DNA from 3 places in the Bradyrhizobium sp. 2TAF24 genome. Region 3 is predicted to be linked to each of the others. Evidence: predicted binding sites of a transcription regulator. Region 3 holds the regulator's gene; each other region holds the start of a gene.
What was found. Region 3 encodes PhoB, which activates phosphate uptake and scavenging genes when phosphate is short. Its sites were predicted from a motif close to TGTCATNNANCTGTCAT; they were not measured.
Positions count from the first base shown of each region.

Region 1: the regulator PhoB is predicted to act here: its motif matches at 3,029-3,045, upstream of ugpB (sn-glycerol-3-phosphate ABC transporter substrate-binding protein UgpB).
Region 2: the regulator PhoB is predicted to act here: its motif matches at 3,301-3,317, upstream of AB4Z37_RS17470 (Orn/Lys/Arg decarboxylase N-terminal domain-containing protein).

Region 1 is NZ_JBFRFW010000007.1:168,913-174,911, forward strand. It holds gene ugpE (sn-glycerol-3-phosphate ABC transporter permease UgpE) at 1-527, opposite strand, end outside; gene ugpA (sn-glycerol-3-phosphate ABC transporter permease UgpA) at 537-1,418, opposite strand; gene ugpB (sn-glycerol-3-phosphate ABC transporter substrate-binding protein UgpB) at 1,658-2,974, opposite strand; gene AB4Z37_RS13380 (CaiB/BaiF CoA transferase family protein) at 3,168-4,373, opposite strand; tRNA gene AB4Z37_RS13385 (tRNA-Ala) at 4,627-4,702, opposite strand; gene AB4Z37_RS13390 (TIGR02300 family protein) at 4,769-5,173, opposite strand; gene aroA (3-phosphoshikimate 1-carboxyvinyltransferase) at 5,485-5,999, shown strand, end outside.
Region 2 is NZ_JBFRFW010000010.1:230,662-236,660, reverse strand. It holds gene AB4Z37_RS17475 (GNAT family N-acetyltransferase) at 257-883, opposite strand; gene AB4Z37_RS17470 (Orn/Lys/Arg decarboxylase N-terminal domain-containing protein) at 889-3,246, opposite strand; gene AB4Z37_RS17465 (MarR family winged helix-turn-helix transcriptional regulator) at 3,390-3,872, opposite strand; gene AB4Z37_RS17460 (VOC family protein) at 3,979-4,380, shown strand; gene AB4Z37_RS17455 (LLM class flavin-dependent oxidoreductase) at 4,460-5,560, opposite strand; gene AB4Z37_RS17450 (acyl-CoA dehydrogenase family protein) at 5,589-5,999, opposite strand, start outside.
Region 3 is NZ_JBFRFW010000005.1:229,618-235,616, forward strand. It holds gene pstA (phosphate ABC transporter permease PstA) at 1-577, shown strand, start outside; gene pstB (phosphate ABC transporter ATP-binding protein PstB) at 610-1,386, shown strand; gene phoU (phosphate signaling complex protein PhoU) at 1,412-2,128, shown strand; gene phoB (phosphate regulon transcriptional regulator PhoB) at 2,150-2,851, shown strand; gene AB4Z37_RS10590 (GcrA family cell cycle regulator) at 2,981-3,484, opposite strand; gene AB4Z37_RS10595 (aspartate aminotransferase family protein) at 3,950-5,152, shown strand; gene argF (ornithine carbamoyltransferase) at 5,152-5,999, shown strand, end outside.

The sequences.
Region 1 (5,999 bases), on a different contig from region 3:
TCCAGCAGTTCGTCCGGCACGGTCATGAAGAACTGGCGGAACAGCAGCGTCGCGGTGGCCGAGGCGATCAGCGGCAGCGTCAGGCCGGCATAGCTGTCGAGCAGCGACAGGTCGGCGGCGATCTTGTAGGTCGGATAGATGCGTACCTCGACCGGCAGCATCAAGGTGATGAAGATCACCCAGAACACGGTCTTGCGTAACGGGAAGCGGAAATACACGATGGCGTAGGCCGACAGAATCGAGATCGCGATCTTCCCGAGCGCGATCGCCATCGCCATGATGAACGAATTGATCAGCATGGTGCCGACCGGCTCGCGGGTCGAGCCGTGGGTGCCGATGAAGAGGGTGCGGTAGTAGTTCTCGAGAAAATGGCCGCCGGGCCACAGCGCGATCTGGCCATTGGCGATCGCGGTGTTGTCCTGGGTCGAGGCGACAATGGCGAGATAGACCGGAAACGCGACAATGGCGATGCCGATCCACAGGATCGCATGCGCCACCAGCCAGCGAATACCCTTGCGTTCGACCATCGCGGCCTCTCAGTAAGTGACCTTGCGCTCGACATAGCGGAACTGGACCGCCGTGAGCGCAATGACGATGAACATCAGGATGACTGACTGCGCCGCCGAGCTGCCGAGATTGCTGCCGAGCAGGCCATCGAGATAGACCTTGTAGACCAGCGTCTCGGTGGCTTTCGCCGGACCGCCGCCGGTCATGGTGTCGATGATGCCGAAGGTCTCGAAGAAGGCATAGACGGTGTTGATGACGATCAGGAAGAAGATGGTCGGCATCAGCAGCGGAAAGGTCACGGTCCAGAACCGCCGCATCGGCCGCGCGCCGTCGATCGCGGCCGCTTCCATCACGCTCTTGGGGATCGCCTGCAGTCCGGCCAGGAAGAACAGGAAGTTGTAGGAAATCTGCTTCCAGGCAGCCGCCAGCACCACCAGCAGGATCGCCTGGTTGCCATTGAGCAGCGGATTCCAGTCGACGCCGAGGGCGCGCAACGGCCTGGAGAGCACGCCGAGCGCCGGATGCAGCATGAACAGCCACAGCACGCCGGCGACCGCGGGCGCCACCGCATAGGGCCAGATCAGCAGCGTGCGATAGACGGTCACTCCGGTAAGCGGCTTGTCGGCCATCACCGCCAGCAGCAGCGCCGCCGACAGCGAGGCGGCGGCGATCGCGGCGGAGAACAGCAGCGTGCGCAGGATGGCGTTGAGATATTCGGGCTGTGTGAGGATGTCGGCGTAGTTCTCGAACGCCACGAAGGTGGTGGAGAGGCCGAAGGCGTCCTGCAGCAGGAACGATTGCCACACCGCCTGCGCCGCCGGCCAGTAGAAGAACAGCAGCACCACCGCGACCTGCGGCACCAGCAGGACGTAAGGCAGCAGGCGCGACCGGAAGACCGACTGCTTTTCCATGACGACGACTGCCCCAACCTTGATCTTGCCGTGCGGTTTATTCCTCATGGTGAGGAGCGGCCCTCTGGGCTGCGTCTCGAACCATGAGAGCCACGCGCTCGTCTTATGGCCTCATCCTTCGAGACGCCCGCTGCGCAGGCTCCTCAGGATGAGGGGTAAGCTCTTGTAACGACGTCGTCAGTCGTCGGAAGAGCTTGCCCCTCGGATCGCGCCGAAGGACAAGCTCGGTCGAACATGCCTCAGCGCGATACGGTGCGCTCGAACTGGCGCAGCATCTGGTTGCCGCGCTGCACGGCGGTGTCAAGCGCGTCCTTGGCGCTCTTCTTGCCGGCGAGCGCCGCCTCGATCTCCTCGGCCCAGACGTCGCGCAGCTGCACCATGTTGCCAAGGCGCAGGCCGCGCGAGTTCTCGGTCGGCTCCTTGTTGGTCAGCTCCTGCAGCGGGGTCTCGAGATAGGGCGCGTCCTTGTAGAAGCCGAGCTCCTTGGCCTTGGCATAGGCCGCCTTGGTGATCGGCAGGTAGCCCGACGCCTTGTGGATCGCGACCTGGCGGTCGGTGTCGGACAGGAAGGCGAGGAACTTGGCGACGCCCTTGTATTCGTCCGGCTTCTTGCCGCCCATCACCCACAGCGAGGCGCCGCCGATGATCGAGTTCTGCGGTGCGCCGGCGACGTCCGGATAGTAGGGCATCGGCGCGTTGGTCCAGTCGAACTTGGCATTGGCGCGAACCTGGCCGAAGAATGCCGACGACGTCAGGAAGATCGGGCACTCACCGGATGTGAAACGGCCCTCGGCGTTGTTGGTGCGGCCGGAATAGTCGTAGGTCTTGTCCTTCTGCAGCTCCACCAGGGTTTCCAGGTGCTTGATCTGCGCCGGTCCGTTGAACTTCAGCTCGGTGTCGAAGCCGTCGAGGCCGTTGGCCTTGGTCGCGAGCGGCAGGTTGTGCCAGGCGGACAGCTGCTCGATGTTGGCCCAGGTCACCCATGCCGTGGAGAAGCCGCAGGTGGCGAAGCCGGCCGCATGCAATTTCTTGGCGTCCTCGAACACCTCGGGCCAGGTCTTGGGAATGTCGGCGATGCCGGCCTTCTTCAGCGCGTCCTTGTTGATCCACATCACCATGGACGAGGAGTTGAACGGGAACGACAGCATCTCGCCCTTGGAGGTCGAGTAGTAGCCGGTGATCGCCGGCAGGTAGGCGCTCGGATCGAACTTTTCGCCGGATTCCTGCATCAGCTTGTAGACCGGCTTGATCGCACCGGTGGCGGCCATCATGGTGGCGGTGCCGACTTCGAACACCTGCAGGATGTGCGGCGCGGTGCCGGCGCGGAAGGCGGCAATGCCGGCGTTCATGGTGTCGGGGTAGCTGCCCTTGTAGACCGGCACCACCTTGTAGTCGCTCTGCGAGGCGTTGAATTCCTCGGCGAGCTTCACCACCACGTCGTTGTTGGCGCCGGTCAGCGCGTGCCACCACTGGATTTCCGTCGCCGCCTGCGCGGGCGACGCCAGCGCGGCAAAGGCGGAAGCAACCAAGCCGAAACCCATCCGGCGAACCGTCATCAGCCATCTCCCTGGAGCTGTCGTCATTGAAAAGAAGCGCGTTAAAGGCGCCGGACGACATGCATATGACGGCGATGGTAAAGGCGGGGTGCGCGGAAAGGAAAGTGGAAAATCGGGCATGGCGCCGCCCGCACCGGCGCGGCCGGTGAGGGGCGGTCCGTCGTGTCGGGACGCCGCCGGCCGGTGCGTGCGCTCAGCGCTTCTTCTCGCCGGGGGTGGAAACGATGCCCTGGGCCATCAGCTCGGTGATCTCGGCCGGGGAGAAGCCGAACTCGCCGAGCACCTCCGCGGCATGCTCGCCGAATTTCGGCGGTGTGCGGCGCAGCGAGGCCTTGCTGCGGTCGAAGCGGATCGGGGACGCCACGCCCTTGTACCAGTCCTTGCTGACGACGTCGCCGCGGTGGGCGACATGGGCGCCTTCCAGGGCCTTGTCGATCGACTGCACCGGGCCGGCGGGCAGGCCGGCCGACAGCAGGCGGTCGCACAGCGGCTCGGTGTCGTGCTGCCTGAACACCGCCTCGAGCTCGGCGCGCAGCGCCTCGCGGTTGGTGACGCGGTCGCGGTTGCGCGCGAAGCGCGGGTCGGTGCCGAGCTCGGGCTTGCCGATCTCCTTGCACAGCTTGCGGAAGGTGCCGTCGTTGCCGACGCCGGTGAAGATCTGGCCGTCGCGGGTGGGGAAGATCGCGTAAGGCGCGAGATTGGGATGCTCGTTGCCGGTCAGTGACGGCGGCTTGCCGTGCAGGAAATAATTCGCGGTGTGCGGGTGCATGATGGCAAGGCCGGTCTCGAACAGCGTGGTTTCGAGGAATTGGCCAAGCCCCGAGCGCTGCCGCTCCGCCAAGGCCATCAGGATGCCGACGGTGGCGAACAGCCCGGTCGAGATGTCGACCAGCGGCACGCCGATTCGCATCGGGCCGCTCTCCGGCGAGCCGGTGGCGGCGATCATGCCGGTCATGGCCTGGATGATGGCGTCATAGCCGGGGTTGCCGCCACGCGGGCCGTCGCCGCCGAAGCCGGAGATGCGGCAATGGATCAGGCGCGGAAATTTATCCCGGAGCACGTCGTTGCCGATACCCCACTTGTCGAGGGTGCCGGGCTTGAAGTTCTCGATCAGGACGTCGGCGTCCTTGAGCATGGTCATCAGCACCGCGCGGCCGCCCTCCGAGGCGAGGTCGAGGCCGATCGAGCGCTTGTTGCGGTTGATGCCGAGGAAGTAGGCGGCGTCGCCGTCGTGGAACGGAGGGCCCCATTCCCGGACCTCGTCGCCGGCAGGCGGCTCGACCTTGACGACGTCGGCGCCGTGGTCGGCGAGGACCTGGGTGCAGTAGGGGCCCCCCAGCACGCGCGTGAGATCGATCACGCGCAGTCCCGTCATTGCACCGGCAGCCTGAGACGTCATGAGCCTAATCCTTGGTGGATGAAGAACGTTTCCCGTTGGCAAGCCTTATCGTCGGCGGCCTGGGCGAGCCAGCCGCATTCCGTCATGGCCTGTTGCAAAAGTGGATACCGCCGCGGTGCCGCAATCAAGCGCTCAGGGGGCGCGAAAGGACCGCAATGGGGCCGTCAGGCGGAACGCCTGCAAATCGGCGGCTTCTGAGTGGGCGGGCGTGGAAAACGGGGGAGATCGCGCCTCAGGCGGATCGCCGGGGAATTGGTGGAGCCAGGCGGGATCGAACCGCCGACCTCTTGCATGCCATGCAAGCGCTCTCCCAGCTGAGCTATGGCCCCGGATTGTCGCGTCACCGTCAAATCAGCGGCGCGCGGCGAACCCTTTTTCACATATTTGAGATTATCTCAAGTCTCTTCATCACCAGAAACGTCACCAATGATGTCCGTGACGTCTTCATCCCCTTCTTCTTCGTCGGCGATGAAGGTCGAATCGTCGTCATCGTCGTCGTCGAGGCTGTCGTCGATCTCGATATCGTCCTCGGATTCCGGCAGAACGGCGTTGACCTTGCCGGTATTTTCCTCGGCATCGGCCTCCTCGAGCGACACCGTCTCCATTTCGGCCGCTTCCGGCGCTGCGTCGTCGGTCGTATGGACGCGGCCGGCGTCGCCGCGGGTGCGGACCGGCGCCACCGGAGCGATCGGCACGACCTCACCGGTATACGGCGAAATCACCGGGTTCTTGTTCAGATCGTAGAACTTCTTGCCTGTCGTCGGACAGATGCGTTTCGTTCCAAGCTCGGGTTTGGCCACGTCGGTGTCCTGAGGATGTCTGAGAGTCGGTGCTTCACTTGGCTAGTTGCCGCGCCGCTGTCAATAGCGGGTTTGACCTATCGGCAGGGCATGACGCGGCGGGCGGCGCGTGTTAGGAGCCGATGCAGTGAGGTTTGGCGGGGCCAACGGGTGCCGCAGCCCGGCTGCGATTCGGCCAGCGCCGCAAAACCCCACGGAAATCATGGATTTCCAGTGCCCTCCCGGTCGCGGGAGGCTTGTGCCGGCGCCTCCTCGGGCCGGCGCGGCCGCGATCGCCGGGGTGCTGGCGCAGGGACACGGGAACCACGGTCGTGACACATTCTGGCGAGCTTCGTCCGCTGCAGGCGCGCAGCAGTTCCGCCCTCTCCGGCGAGGTGCGCGTGCCCGGCGACAAGTCGATTTCGCATCGGGCGCTGATCCTCGGTGCCCTGGCGGTCGGCGAAACCCGGATCACCGGCCTGCTGGAAGGCGAGGACGTGCTCAACACCGCGAAGGCGATGCAGGCGCTCGGCGCCAGCGTCACGCGCACCGGCGAGGGCGCCTGGACGGTGCGCGGCGTCGGGGTGGGCGGCTTTGCCGCACCGGCCGCGGCGCTCGATTTCGGCAATTCCGGCACCGGTTGCCGCCTGGTGATGGGCGCGGTTGCCGGCTGCCCGATCACCGCGACGTTCGATGGTGACGCCTCCTTACGCAAGCGGCCGATGCGCCGCATCTTAGATCCCTTGGAACTGATGGGCGCGAAGGTGACGGTGGCCACCGAGGGCGGCCGGCTGCCGGTGACGCTCGCCGGCGCGCGCGATCCCCTGCCGATCGTCTATCGCTCGCC
Region 2 (5,999 bases), on a different contig from region 3:
ACCGTCCCGCTGCTCTCATCCGGGCTACGCGTTCATTCGCGGCCTTTCTCTTCATCCTGAGGAGCCCGCGCGGCGGGCGTCTCGAAGGATGGGGCCGAGAGACAAACGGCAAATACTGCGGCCTCATGGTTCGAGACGCGCAGCTACGCTGCGCTCCTCACCATGAGCAGTAAAGCGTTCATCCGGGCTACGTGCTGCACATGTGGACGGACATGGCCCGTCCGAAGGCGCCGTCCCGCATCCGGCGTCCCGCGCCTCAGCCGTGCCCGTCCGGCCCGCCCGCCGCCGGATGGGTCAGCACCGAGTCCGGCGGCGTGGTGTCGCCGGCGCCGAGGGAGCGCTGCATCATCACGGTGGCCGACCAGTGGCCGAACTTGTAGCCGATCGCCGGCAGGTAGCCGACCTGGCGAAAACCGCAGTTCTCGTGCAGGCGGATCGAGGCGGCGTTGGCGGCGTCGATGTAGCCGATGAGCTGGCGATAACCCGCCGCCGCGCAGGCGTCGACCAGCGCCGGCAGCAGCACCCGCCCCACCCCGGCGCGCATGTGGTCGTGGTGCACATAGATCGAGTGCTTGGCGGTGTAGCGATAGGCCGGGCGCTTGCGGAACAGCACCGCATAGGCGTAGCCGACAATGATGCCATCGATCTCGGCGACGATATGCGGCAGACGGCGGCTGCGCATGTTCTTGCGCCGCTGCTTCAAGTCGTCGGGATCGAGCGGCTCGGCGGCCTGCACCGCACCGGGCTCGACGCCGTGGCGGATGTGATAGCGATAGATCGCCAGCATCGCGTCGACATCGTCGTCGCGCGATGGCCGAATGGTGATCGTCGGCGCCGGACACGCCGCAGCGGATGACGACAGGTCGAGACCGGGTTCAGCCATGGCGGTCACTCGCGCACGACATAGGTGTGGAAGCGGATGGTACCGCTGGCATCGATTTCGCGATAGAGGCCCTGGATTTCGGCGCCGAAGCCGGGAAACAGGTTTTCCGCCTGCTCGAACGCCTTGAGATACGCGATCATCGGTTTCGCGCGCTCCGTGATCCGCTCGCCGGGCACGATGGTGGCGATGCCGGGCGGATAGACCACGAACAGCGTCGTGGCGATGCGGCCGTCGATCTCGTCGATCGGCAGGTAATCGACGTCGTTGCGCACGAGGTAGCGCGACGCCTGATACGGCGTCATCGCCGGCTCCGGCAGGTGCTCGGCACGGAACTGGGCCTTCTGCAGCTCGCTGATGTTGGCGGAGCGGTAGAACGCATGCATCTCGCCGCACAGGTTGCGCAGCCGCACGCCACGGTAGCGCGCCGGCCGGCGCGCGACGAACTCCGGCATCACATCGTCGAGCAGCGCGTTGTCGTCGTGCAGGCGCTTGAACGCGACGAGCGCGCTGACCAGCGTGCCGGCCTTGCTCGATTCCACGCCCGGGGTGAGCAGGAACAGCAGCGAGTTGAGGTCGTTCTTTTCCGGCACGACGCGGTTCTCGCGGAGATACTGCGCGACCACCGGCGCCGGGATGCCGTGCGCCTCATACTGGCCGGTCTTACGGTCGAGCCCCGGCGTCAGCAGCGTCAGCTTGTTCGGGTCGGTGATGGCGAGGCCCGGCGCGAGGTTGGCAAAGCCATGCCAGGACGCGCCCGGCTTGAATTCCCAGTAGCTCGCCTTGCTGGCGAGCTGGTCGGTCGACAGACTTTCCCAGGGCACGTCATGCGACCCGCCCTCGCGCGCCACGTCCGGGATCGACACCCGGTCCGGCACGAATGGATCGAAAAACCAGCGGCGGACCGGATCGCTTTCCTTCTCGTCGAACTCGCGGCGGACGGCGCGCAGCTTCTTGCGCAGCTCGATGCCGAGGCGGATGGTGTCGTCCCACAGCACCTCACCCGAGCGGCCCTTCATCATCTGCGCGCCGACGTCAAGCGAGGCGAACAGCGGATAGAACGGCGACGTCGAGGCGTGCTGCAAGAAGCTCTCGTTGAAGCGGCGGTGCTCGACGCGGCGGCGCTGGCCCTTGATGTGGCGATCCCTGACATGGATCTGCGAAGCCTGCGAGAAGCTCGCGAGCTGCTTGTGGGTCGACTGGGTGGCGATGATGCCGGGCGCGTCCGGTCCGAGCTCGCGCAGCCCCATCGCGAAGCGCTCGGCATAGATCGGATGGAATTTCATGAAGCCGGCCCAGGCCTCGTCGAACAGGATGTAGTCGCAGAGCGGGCCGATCTTCTCCAGCAGCTTCTGGGCGTTGTAGATGGTGCCGTCATAGGTGCACTGCTCGATCACCGCGACGCGGAACGGACGGCGGCGGGTCGCCGCCTCCGGGTCCTTGACCAGCGGGCTCGCCGCGATCGCGGCGCGGATCGTTGCCTCATCGAGCGAAGCCGGCGTGATCGGACCGATCAGGCCGTAGGCGTTGCGCTCGGTCGGCAGGTACACCGGCGTGCCGCCGCCGAGCAGCAGTGCGCCGTGATGCGCGGCCTTGTGGTTGTTGCGGTCGAACAGCACGAGATCGCCCTCGGCGACCAGCGCCGACAGCACGATCTTGTTGGACGCCGAGGTGCCGTTGAGAACGAAGTAGGTTTTTTCGGCCCCGAAGATGGTCGCGGCTTCCTTCTGCGCCTGCAGCGCCGGCCCCTCATGGGTCAGGAGGTCGCCGAGTTCGAGCACGGAGTTGTCGAGGTCGTCACGGAACACGGCCTCGCCGAGATGCTCCATGAAGATCCGCCCGATCGGGCTGCGGCTGTAGAAGATGCCGCCATTGTGACCCGGACAGGTCCATAGCTGGTTGCCCTCCTCGGCGAAATCCGACAGCGCGCCGAAGAATGGCGTCTTCAGGGTCTCGGCATACTGCTTGAGGCGGCTGACCAAGTTCTTGGCGATGAACTCGGGGGTCTCCTCGGCGAGGAAGATGTAGCCGTCGATGAAGTCGAGCACCTCGACCGGGATGTCCTCGAAGCGCTTGCGCCGCACCAAGAGCACGATCGGCATCTCCAGGCCCCGGCGGCGCATCAGGGCGATCAGGGACGCGGCCTTGCCCTCCAGCCCCTTCTTGCCCCAGTCGACCACCATGCAGCCGATGGCGGCGTCGGTCTGCACCGCGATCTCCGCATCCTCGATGCGGCGCGCCTTGACCACCTGAAAGCCCATATGCTCGATCGCGGCCATGATCTGCTGGAGCCGCAGCCCCTCGAGATCGTCCGCGTCGAACACCGGCGCCGAAAAAAGAAAAGTGAAGCGTTGGAAGAAGTTCATGGGTCCGCCACGGGTCCAAGGGGTGGGAGGCTCGCCCGACATTTCAGGACGAAGATGACAGTGATATGACTATCACCCGCCGATCGTCGAGGCTTGTGGATTTACGCCCGGCGGCACGATGCCCGCGCCGCATCAGGCTCAACCTAGAGGCCGGTCAGCAGCTTCTTGAGGAGCAAGTTGAGGGTTGTCTGCTCCGCCGGTGTCAGCACGGACAGCATGCGCTCCTCAAGCGCCACCATGGGGCCAATCAAATCGTCGATTGCGCGCTTGCCGGCAACCGTCAGCGCGACCTGCCTGCCGCGCCGGTCGTTGGGATCGGGGCGGCGCTCAATCAACCCGGCGCGCTCCAGCCGGTCCAGGCGGCTGGTCATGCCGCCGGAGGAGATCATGGCCGATTCGTACAACTGGGTCGGCGACAACATGTAGGGCTCACCGGCGCGCCTGAGCGGCGTCAGCACATCGAACTCGCCGACCTGCAGGTCCGCTTCCGCAAGCAACGGGTTCATGTGATCGCGGATCACCCGCGCGGCGGCATCGAGCAGGCGACCGACCGTTTCCACCGGCAGGGTTGGGAGATCGGGGCGCTCGCGGGCCCATTGTTCGGAGGCAGCCTCGGCACGGTCCATCGACGATTATCTCTCTATCAAGTATCTTGATATCAAGATACTTAGCCCCTATCAGCTCGGAACAAGGGCAATAGCGCGGCTTCCGACGACTTTAGAGGGAAAAACGATGTCCAAGATGATTTTGGTGAACCTGCCCGTGCGCGATCTCGCCGCGGCGACGGCGTTCTACGTGGCGCTCGGCGGCACGGTGAACCCGCAGTTTTCGGGGGAGAATTCGACCTCGCTGATGTTCGCGGACGCAATCGGGGTGATGCTGTTGACCCACGATTACTATCGCGAATTCACCAAGCGCCCGATCGGCGACGCGCGAGCCGACAGTCAGGCTCTGTACGCCCTGACGGTCGACGACCGCGATGTTGTCGATGCCACGGTGGCGCGCGCGGTGGCGGCGGGCGGCAGAGCCGATCCCAACCCGGCGCAGGACCTCGGCTTCATGTACAACCGCCACATCGAAGACCTGGATGGCTATGTCTGGGAGATCGTCTGGATGAACACCGCGAACGCCTGAACGCGGACCACGCCCCCGCGCAGCGCGCCGTCCCCGCCGAGACGATGAGCGGCAGGCTGGCGACAAGCCAGCCGATGGATCATTCGGCGGCGACGCCCCGCGTCGCCTGCCGCTCGGCAATCCGCTTGCGGGTCAGCGGAATCAGCTCGCGGCCATAGTCGATGGCGTCGATCAGAGGATCGAAGCCGCGGATCAGGAAATGGCTGATGCCGAGATCGTAATAGTCGCCGAACACCTCGGCGACCTGCTCGGGCGTGCCGACCAGCGCCGTGGTGTTGCTGTTGGCGCCGGTGAGTTTCGCAATCTCGGTCCACAGCCGCTTGTCGATACGGCTGCCCTGCTCGGCCAGCGCCAACAACCGCTTGGCGCCGGCGGTGGCGCGGCCGTCGGCCGGACGGCGATACCCAGTCTGGTCCTGCAATGCGGTGGCGCGCTCCAGGATCGCTTCCGCCTTGGCCCAAGCCTTCTCTTCGGTCTCCGCGAGGATCGGCCGCACCGACAGGCTGAAACGCGGCGCCGGCCGCCCGTGCCGGGCCGCAGCTGACCGCACCCGCGCGGTGACGTCACGCACCTGGTCGTAGGATTCGCCCCACAGCGCAAAGGTGTCGGCATGCTTGCCGGCGACCTCGATGGCCGCGTCCGACGCGCCGCCGACGAAGACCGGAATGCCCTCGGCCCGGTACGGCTTGACCTGCGAGAAGCCCTGCTCCACCTGGTAGTACTTGCCGCGATAGTCGAACGGCCTGGGGCTGCTCCACTCGGCGCGCACCACGTCGAGGAACTCGTCGGTGCGGGCGTAGCGCTCGTCCTTGTCGTCAAGGGTGTTGCCGTCCTGGCGCAGCTCGACGGCGTTACCGCCGGTAATGACATGCAGCGCGACGCGGCCGCGCCAGAGCTGGTCAATGGTCGCGAGCTGCCGCGCCAGCAGCGTCGGCGCGGTGAATCCGGGGCGCTGGGCGATCAGCACATTGAGCTTGTCGGTGACACCCAGCACATGCTGGCCGACCTGCAGGCTGTCCGGAATGGTGGAGTGAAACGCGAGCAGCACGCGGTCGAAGCCGGCGTTCTCGTGGGCCTTCGCCACCGTCTCGATGTGATGGCGGTCGAGCACCGGGCCGTTCCGAACGATGGTTTCGGAGGCGTTGTTGTTGCTGATGTAGCCGATGAACTCCACGGACATGGACTGCTCCCTGCAAGATGTCGTTGTGTCAGATCCCGAGCGCGAGCCGCCCGGCGGCGACGCGGGTGGAATCGTCCTGCGGCGTGTGCACCCTCGCGCACAGCACGTCGCGGTAATGCCGCTCCAGCGGGTTGGACCGCGTCAGGCCGTGATTGCCGGTCAGCGACAGCGCCGCCTCCACCACCTCGACGGCATTGTTGGTCACGGTCAGCTTGATGATGTTGGCTTCCGTCGTCGCGATCTCCCGGCCGCTGTCGCAATCGTCGGCAAAGCTGCCGATCAGCCGCGCATTGACGGCGAGGCGCGCCTCGATGCCGCCGACGACGTCGTGCGCCCGTGGCAGCGTCGCCAGCGGTGCGCCGAGGCTCGCGGGCGTCCGCGTCTTCAGGAAGGTGATCAGCCAGTCGCGCGCTGCGCGGGCGACGCCGTCATAGATCGC
Region 3 (5,999 bases):
GACCAGCATCGTGCGCTTCATCAACGACATCCTGCTGAGTGCGCCGTCGATCGTGGTCGGCCTGTTCATCTATGAGGTCATGGTGCGCCCGATGGGGCACTTCTCCGGCATCGCCGGCGCCATCGCGCTCGCGGTCATCGTCATCCCGGTGGTGGTGCGCACCACCGAGGACATGCTGCTGCTGGTGCCCAACACCATGCGCGAGGCGGCGGCGTCGATCGGCCTGCCGCGGTCGCTGATGATCCAGCGCATCGCCTACCGTGCGGCCCGCTCGGGGATCGTCACCGGCATCCTGCTCGCGGTCGCCCGCGTCAGCGGCGAGACCGCGCCATTGCTGTTCACCGCGCTCAACCACCAGTTCCTCAGCACGGTGTCGCTGCCGCTGTTCCCCGGGATTTCCGTCATCAACCTCAATGCACCGACGCCCAGCCTTCCGGTCGTCATCTTCCAGTTCGCGCTCAGCCCCTACGCGGACTGGCAGAAGCTGGCTTGGACCGGTGCGCTCATCATCACGCTTTCAGTGCTTGCGCTCAGCATCACCGCCCGTGCGCTTGCCGGATCGAGGAAAACTCAATGACCCTGGCAACCGTGACCCCGTCAGCCACGTCCATGCCGTTCGATACGTCATCGCTCAAGGACAAGATCGCGATCCGCGACCTCGATTTCTTCTATGGCGAGGCACGCGCGCTCAAGAACATCACCATGTCTCTCTACGAGAACAAGGTGACGGCGTTCATCGGTCCGTCGGGCTGCGGCAAGTCGACCCTGCTGCGCATCCTCAACCGCATGTACGACCTCTACCCGAACCAGCGGGCGGGCGGCCAGGTCAATTTCGACGGCGCCAACATCCTGGAGCCGGGCCTCGACATCAATCTGCTGCGGGCGCGGATCGGCATGGTCTTCCAGAAGCCGACCCCGTTCCCCATGTCGATCTACGAGAACATCGCGTTCGGCATCCGGCTCTACGAAAAACTGTCCAAGAGCGAGCTGGACAACCGGGTCGAGCAGTCGCTGCGGCGCGCCGCGCTGTGGGACGAGGTCAAGAACAAGCTCAACGCCAACGGCCTCAGCCTGTCGGGCGGCCAGCAGCAGCGCCTGTGCATCGCGCGCACGGTCGCGGTGCGGCCGGAGGTCATCCTGTTCGACGAGCCGTGCTCGGCGCTGGACCCGATCTCGACCGCCAAGATCGAGGAGCTGATCGACGAGCTGAAGGACGATTACACGATCGTGATCGTGACCCATAACATGCAGCAGGCCGCCCGCGTCTCCGACTTCACGGCCTTCATGTATCTCGGCGAGTTGATCGAGTTCGGGCCGACGACCAAGATCTTCACCACGCCGTCGGATCGCCGGACCCAGGATTACATCACCGGCCGGTTCGGCTGAGGCGCCTCGTGCGCGGGAGAATATGATGGCCTTCGAACATACAGCCAAAGCCTTCGACCAGGACCTGCAGGAGCTCACCCGCATGGTTGCGGAGATGGGCGGTCTCGCCGAGCGGCAGATCGTGGAATCCGTCGACGCGCTGATCCGCCGTGACATCGCGCTGGGGCAGCGCGTGGTCAACGCCGACAACGAGCTCGACAAGCTGCAGCGCACCATCGAGGAGCGCGCCGTGCTCACCATCGCGCGGCGCCAGCCGATGGCGGTGGACCTGCGCGAAATCGTCGGCGCGATGCGGGTCGCCACCGACCTCGAGCGCATCGGCGACCTCGCCAAGAATATCGGCAAGCGCGTCAGCGCGCTCGACAGCGACTTCCATCCGCTCAAGCTGATCCGCGGCCTCGAGCACATGGCGAGCCTGGTGCAGTCGCAGATCAAGTCGGTGCTCGATGCCTATGCGGCGCACGACCTGCCGGCGGCGATGGCGGTGTGGAAGGGCGACGAGGAGGTCGACGCGATCTGCACCTCGCTGTTCCGCGAGCTGCTCACCTACATGATGGAAGATCCCCGCAACATCAGCTTCTGCATCCACCTGATGTTCTGCGCCAAGAACATCGAACGCATGGGCGACCATGCCACCAACATTGCGGAGACCGTGTTCTACATGGTCGAAGGGCAGCAGATGCAGGATCCGCGCCCCAAGGGCGACATGACTGCGTTCGCCACCGCAACCCCCGGCAACTGATCGAGACGCTAAGGAACCGATATGGGTGCACGCATTCTGGTTGTTGAAGATGAAGAAGCGCTCACGACGCTGCTGCGCTACAATCTCGACGCTGAGGGCTATGACGTGGAAACCGTGGCGCGCGGCGACGAGGCCGACACACGGCTCAAGGAGCGCATTCCGGACCTGATCGTCCTGGACTGGATGCTGCCCGGCCTGTCCGGCATCGAGCTGTGCCGCCGCCTGCGGACCCGCCCCGAGACCAAGCAGCTGCCGATCATCATGCTCACCGCCCGCGGCGAGGAGAGCGAGCGGGTGCGTGGTCTTGCCACCGGCGCCGACGACTACATCGTCAAGCCGTTCTCGGTGCCCGAGCTGCTGGCGCGGGTGAAGGGCCTGCTGCGCCGGGCGAGCCCGGAACGGCTCGCCACCGTGCTGACCTATGGCGACATCGAGCTCGACCGCGACAAGCGCCGTGTCGCGCGCTCGGGCCAGCCGATCGACCTCGGCCCGACCGAATACCGCCTGCTCGAGTTCTTCCTCGAGCATCCCGGCCGTGTGTTCAGCCGCGAGCAGCTGCTCGATGGCGTCTGGGGTCGTGACATCTACATCGACGAGCGCACCGTCGACGTCCATATCGGCCGCCTGCGCAAGCTCCTCAACTTCGGCAGGGATCAGGATCCGATCCGCACCGTGCGCGGCGCTGGCTACGCGCTCGACGACCGCTTCGCCAAGGCGGAGTAGCCGAGAGGCCGACGTTTCTCTCCACAACGACAAACGGCGCCGCATCCCTGATGCGGCGCCGTTTTGCTTGTCGCTGGCTTGCCGGGAAGGCCGGCGCGGCGGCCGCGCCGGATTTTCAGCGCATGTCGCTTATTTGCCGGTCGGGCGGCGATCGCGACGGCGATCGCTGGCCGGTTGATAGGCCACGCGCGAGTGATGCGCGCAGTAGGGCAGGCCGGTCAGGGCCTTGCCGCCGCAGAAGAAGAAGTCGTTGCTGCCGGGATCGCCGACCGGCCAGTGGCAGGTGGCTTCGGTCAGCTCCAGCAGCGACAGCCGCTGGCTCATCGGCACAACGTTGTCATAGGTGACCGGATCGGGCTCGACCTCGAAGGCGTGGGCGAGCGCGGTGTTGCCGCGGGACATCGGCCGCGAAATCCGCATCATGTGCTGGGCGGGACGCGCCTTGCGCTGGCGCGGGGCCGCCGAGGACGGGCTCTTGGCGCGGCCCGACAGGCCGAGCCGGTGGACCTTTCCGATGACGGCGTTGCGGGTGATGTTGCCGAGTTCCGCCGCGATCTGGCTGGCAGACAGGCCGGCTTCCCAGAGTTTCTTCAACTGCTCCACGCGATCGTCGGTCCAACCCATTACCGTCATCGCAGTCTATCCCTTCGTGTCGCGCCACCACGGACGAGCCTGCTGGCGACGGCTGTGTCTCAAAAAATCCCTGCTGGCAGAATCCTTTAGCCCTCGCCGGATGCATGGGTCGCAACCGAGCGTGTACGCCGCCACAAGGGACCGAAAAGGATCAGATCTACCGCACGAGATGTCGTATCCGACCGTCAAAAGGCTACAATATGCCGTGACTCACGCGCAAGAGTCGGGCAGGACGCGTCCACATGTTCTACGTTGGAAACGCGAAAAACCGCTTTTTCCGCGGCTTTTAGGAATCATTGCCGAGTTGACAGCCGGGGGGGCGCCAATAGAATGTTGCCGCGTGCTGCCCGCGAGGCGGCACGTTTTGTTTCTGGAACCAGCACATCAGGCAGGGCATCGTCCGGTCTCACGGGTTTCGCACCGTGATCTGTCGATATTTCCCGCCGAACATTCTGTCGGGTCATCATGAGCACCAACGCGTCGTCCCATCTCATGCCGGTCTTTGCGCGGGCTGATCTCGCCTTCGATCGCGGCGAGGGTGTGTGGCTGCATGGCGCCGATGGTGAGCGCTATCTCGATTTCACCAGCGGCGTGGCTGTCAACGCGCTGGGACATGCGCATCCGCATCTCGTCGCTGCCTTGCAGGAGCAGGCGACCAAGCTGTGGCACATGTCGAACCTGTTCAGGAGCCCGGATGGCGAGAAGGTGGCGGCGCGGCTGTGCGCCGCGAGCTTCGCCGACGTGGCGTTCTTCTGCAATTCCGGCGCCGAAGCGATGGAAGCCGTCATCAAGGTGGTGCGCAAGCACCATGCGGCGAAAGGCCACCCGGAGCGCTACCGCATCATCACCTTCGAAGGTGCTTTCCATGGCCGCACGCTGGCGACGCTCGCCGCCGGCGGCCAGGAGAAATATCTCGAAGGCTTTGGCCCGCGCGTCGAAGGTTTCGACCAGGTCCCCCATGGTGATGTCGAGGCGGTGCGCAAGGCGATCGGTCCACACACCGCGGGCATTCTGATCGAGCCGGTGCAGGGCGAGGGCGGCGTGCGCAGCGCGCCGCAGTCCTTCTTCAAGGCGTTGCGGCAGCTGTGTGACGAGCATGGCCTGCTGCTGGCGTTCGACGAAGTGCAGACCGGCATGGGGCGCACCGGCGAATTGTTCGCCTATCAGTGGACCGGCGTCACGCCGGACGTGATGGCACTCGCGAAGGCGCTCGGCGGCGGCTTTCCGATCGGCGCCTGCCTCGCCACCGCCGATGCGGCCTCCGGCATGACGCCGGGCACGCACGGCTCGACCTTCGGCGGCAATCCGCTGGCGATCGCGGCCGCCGGCGCGGTGCTCGACGTGATGCAGGCACCCGGCTTCTTCGATCATGTCAAACGGATGTCGCTGCTGCTCAAGCAGAAGCTGGCGTCGGTGGTCGATCGTTATCCCGCGATCCTCAGCGATGTGCGCGGCGAGGGCCTTCTGGTCGGCGTCAAGGCGGTGATCCCGAGCGGCGAGCTCGTCGCGGCGCTGCGCGGCGAAAAGCTGCTCACGGTCGGCGCCGGCGACAACGTCGTGCGCTTTCTGCCGCCGCTGATCGCCACCGAAGCCGAGATCGGCGAGGGCGTGGCCCGCCTCGAGCGCGCCTGCGCGTCTCTCGACGCCTCGCAGCGGAAGGCCGTGTGATGAGCAAGCGGCCCCGTCATTTCCTCGATCTCACCGAGCTCCCGACAACGGAGCTGCGGGCGATGCTCGACGCCAGCGTGGCGATCAAGGCCCGTCTGAAGGCCGCCAAGGCCAGCAACCAGGCCTGGGACCAGCCGCTCAAGGGCAAGACCCTGGCGATGATCTTCGAGAAACCGTCGACGCGCACGCGCGTGTCGTTCGACGTCGGCATGCGCCAGCTCGGCGGCGAGCCGATCATGCTCACCGGCCAGGAGATGCAGCTCGGCCGCGGCGAGACCATCGCCGATACCGCGCGCGTGCTGTCGCGCTTCGTCGACGCCATCATGATCCGCATCCTCAGCCACGACGCGCTGCTGGAGCTCGCGGCCCACGCCACCGTGCCGGTGATCAACGGCCTGACGCGGCGCTCGCATCCCTGCCAGGTGATGGCCGACGTGATGACCTTCGAGGAGCATCGTGGGCCGATCACCGGCCGCACCGTGGCCTGGACCGGCGACGACAACAACGTGCTGATGTCGTGGGCGCATGCCGCCGAGCGCTTCAAGTTCAACCTGCACATCGCCACCCCGCCGGAGCTGTCGCCGAAAAAGGGGTTCCGCGACTGGATCAAGGCGACCAGCGCGCCGATCGTGCTGAGCAGCAATCCCGAGGACATGGTCAGGGGCGCCGACTGCATCGTCACCGACACCTGGGTGTCGATGGGCGACAAGGACGGCGAGCATCGCCACAACCTGCTGCGGCCCTATCAGGTCAACGCCAAGCTGATGTCGCTGGCCAAGCCCGATGCGCTGTTCATGCACTGCCTGCCGGCCCATCGCGGCGACGAGGTCACCGACGAGGTGATCGA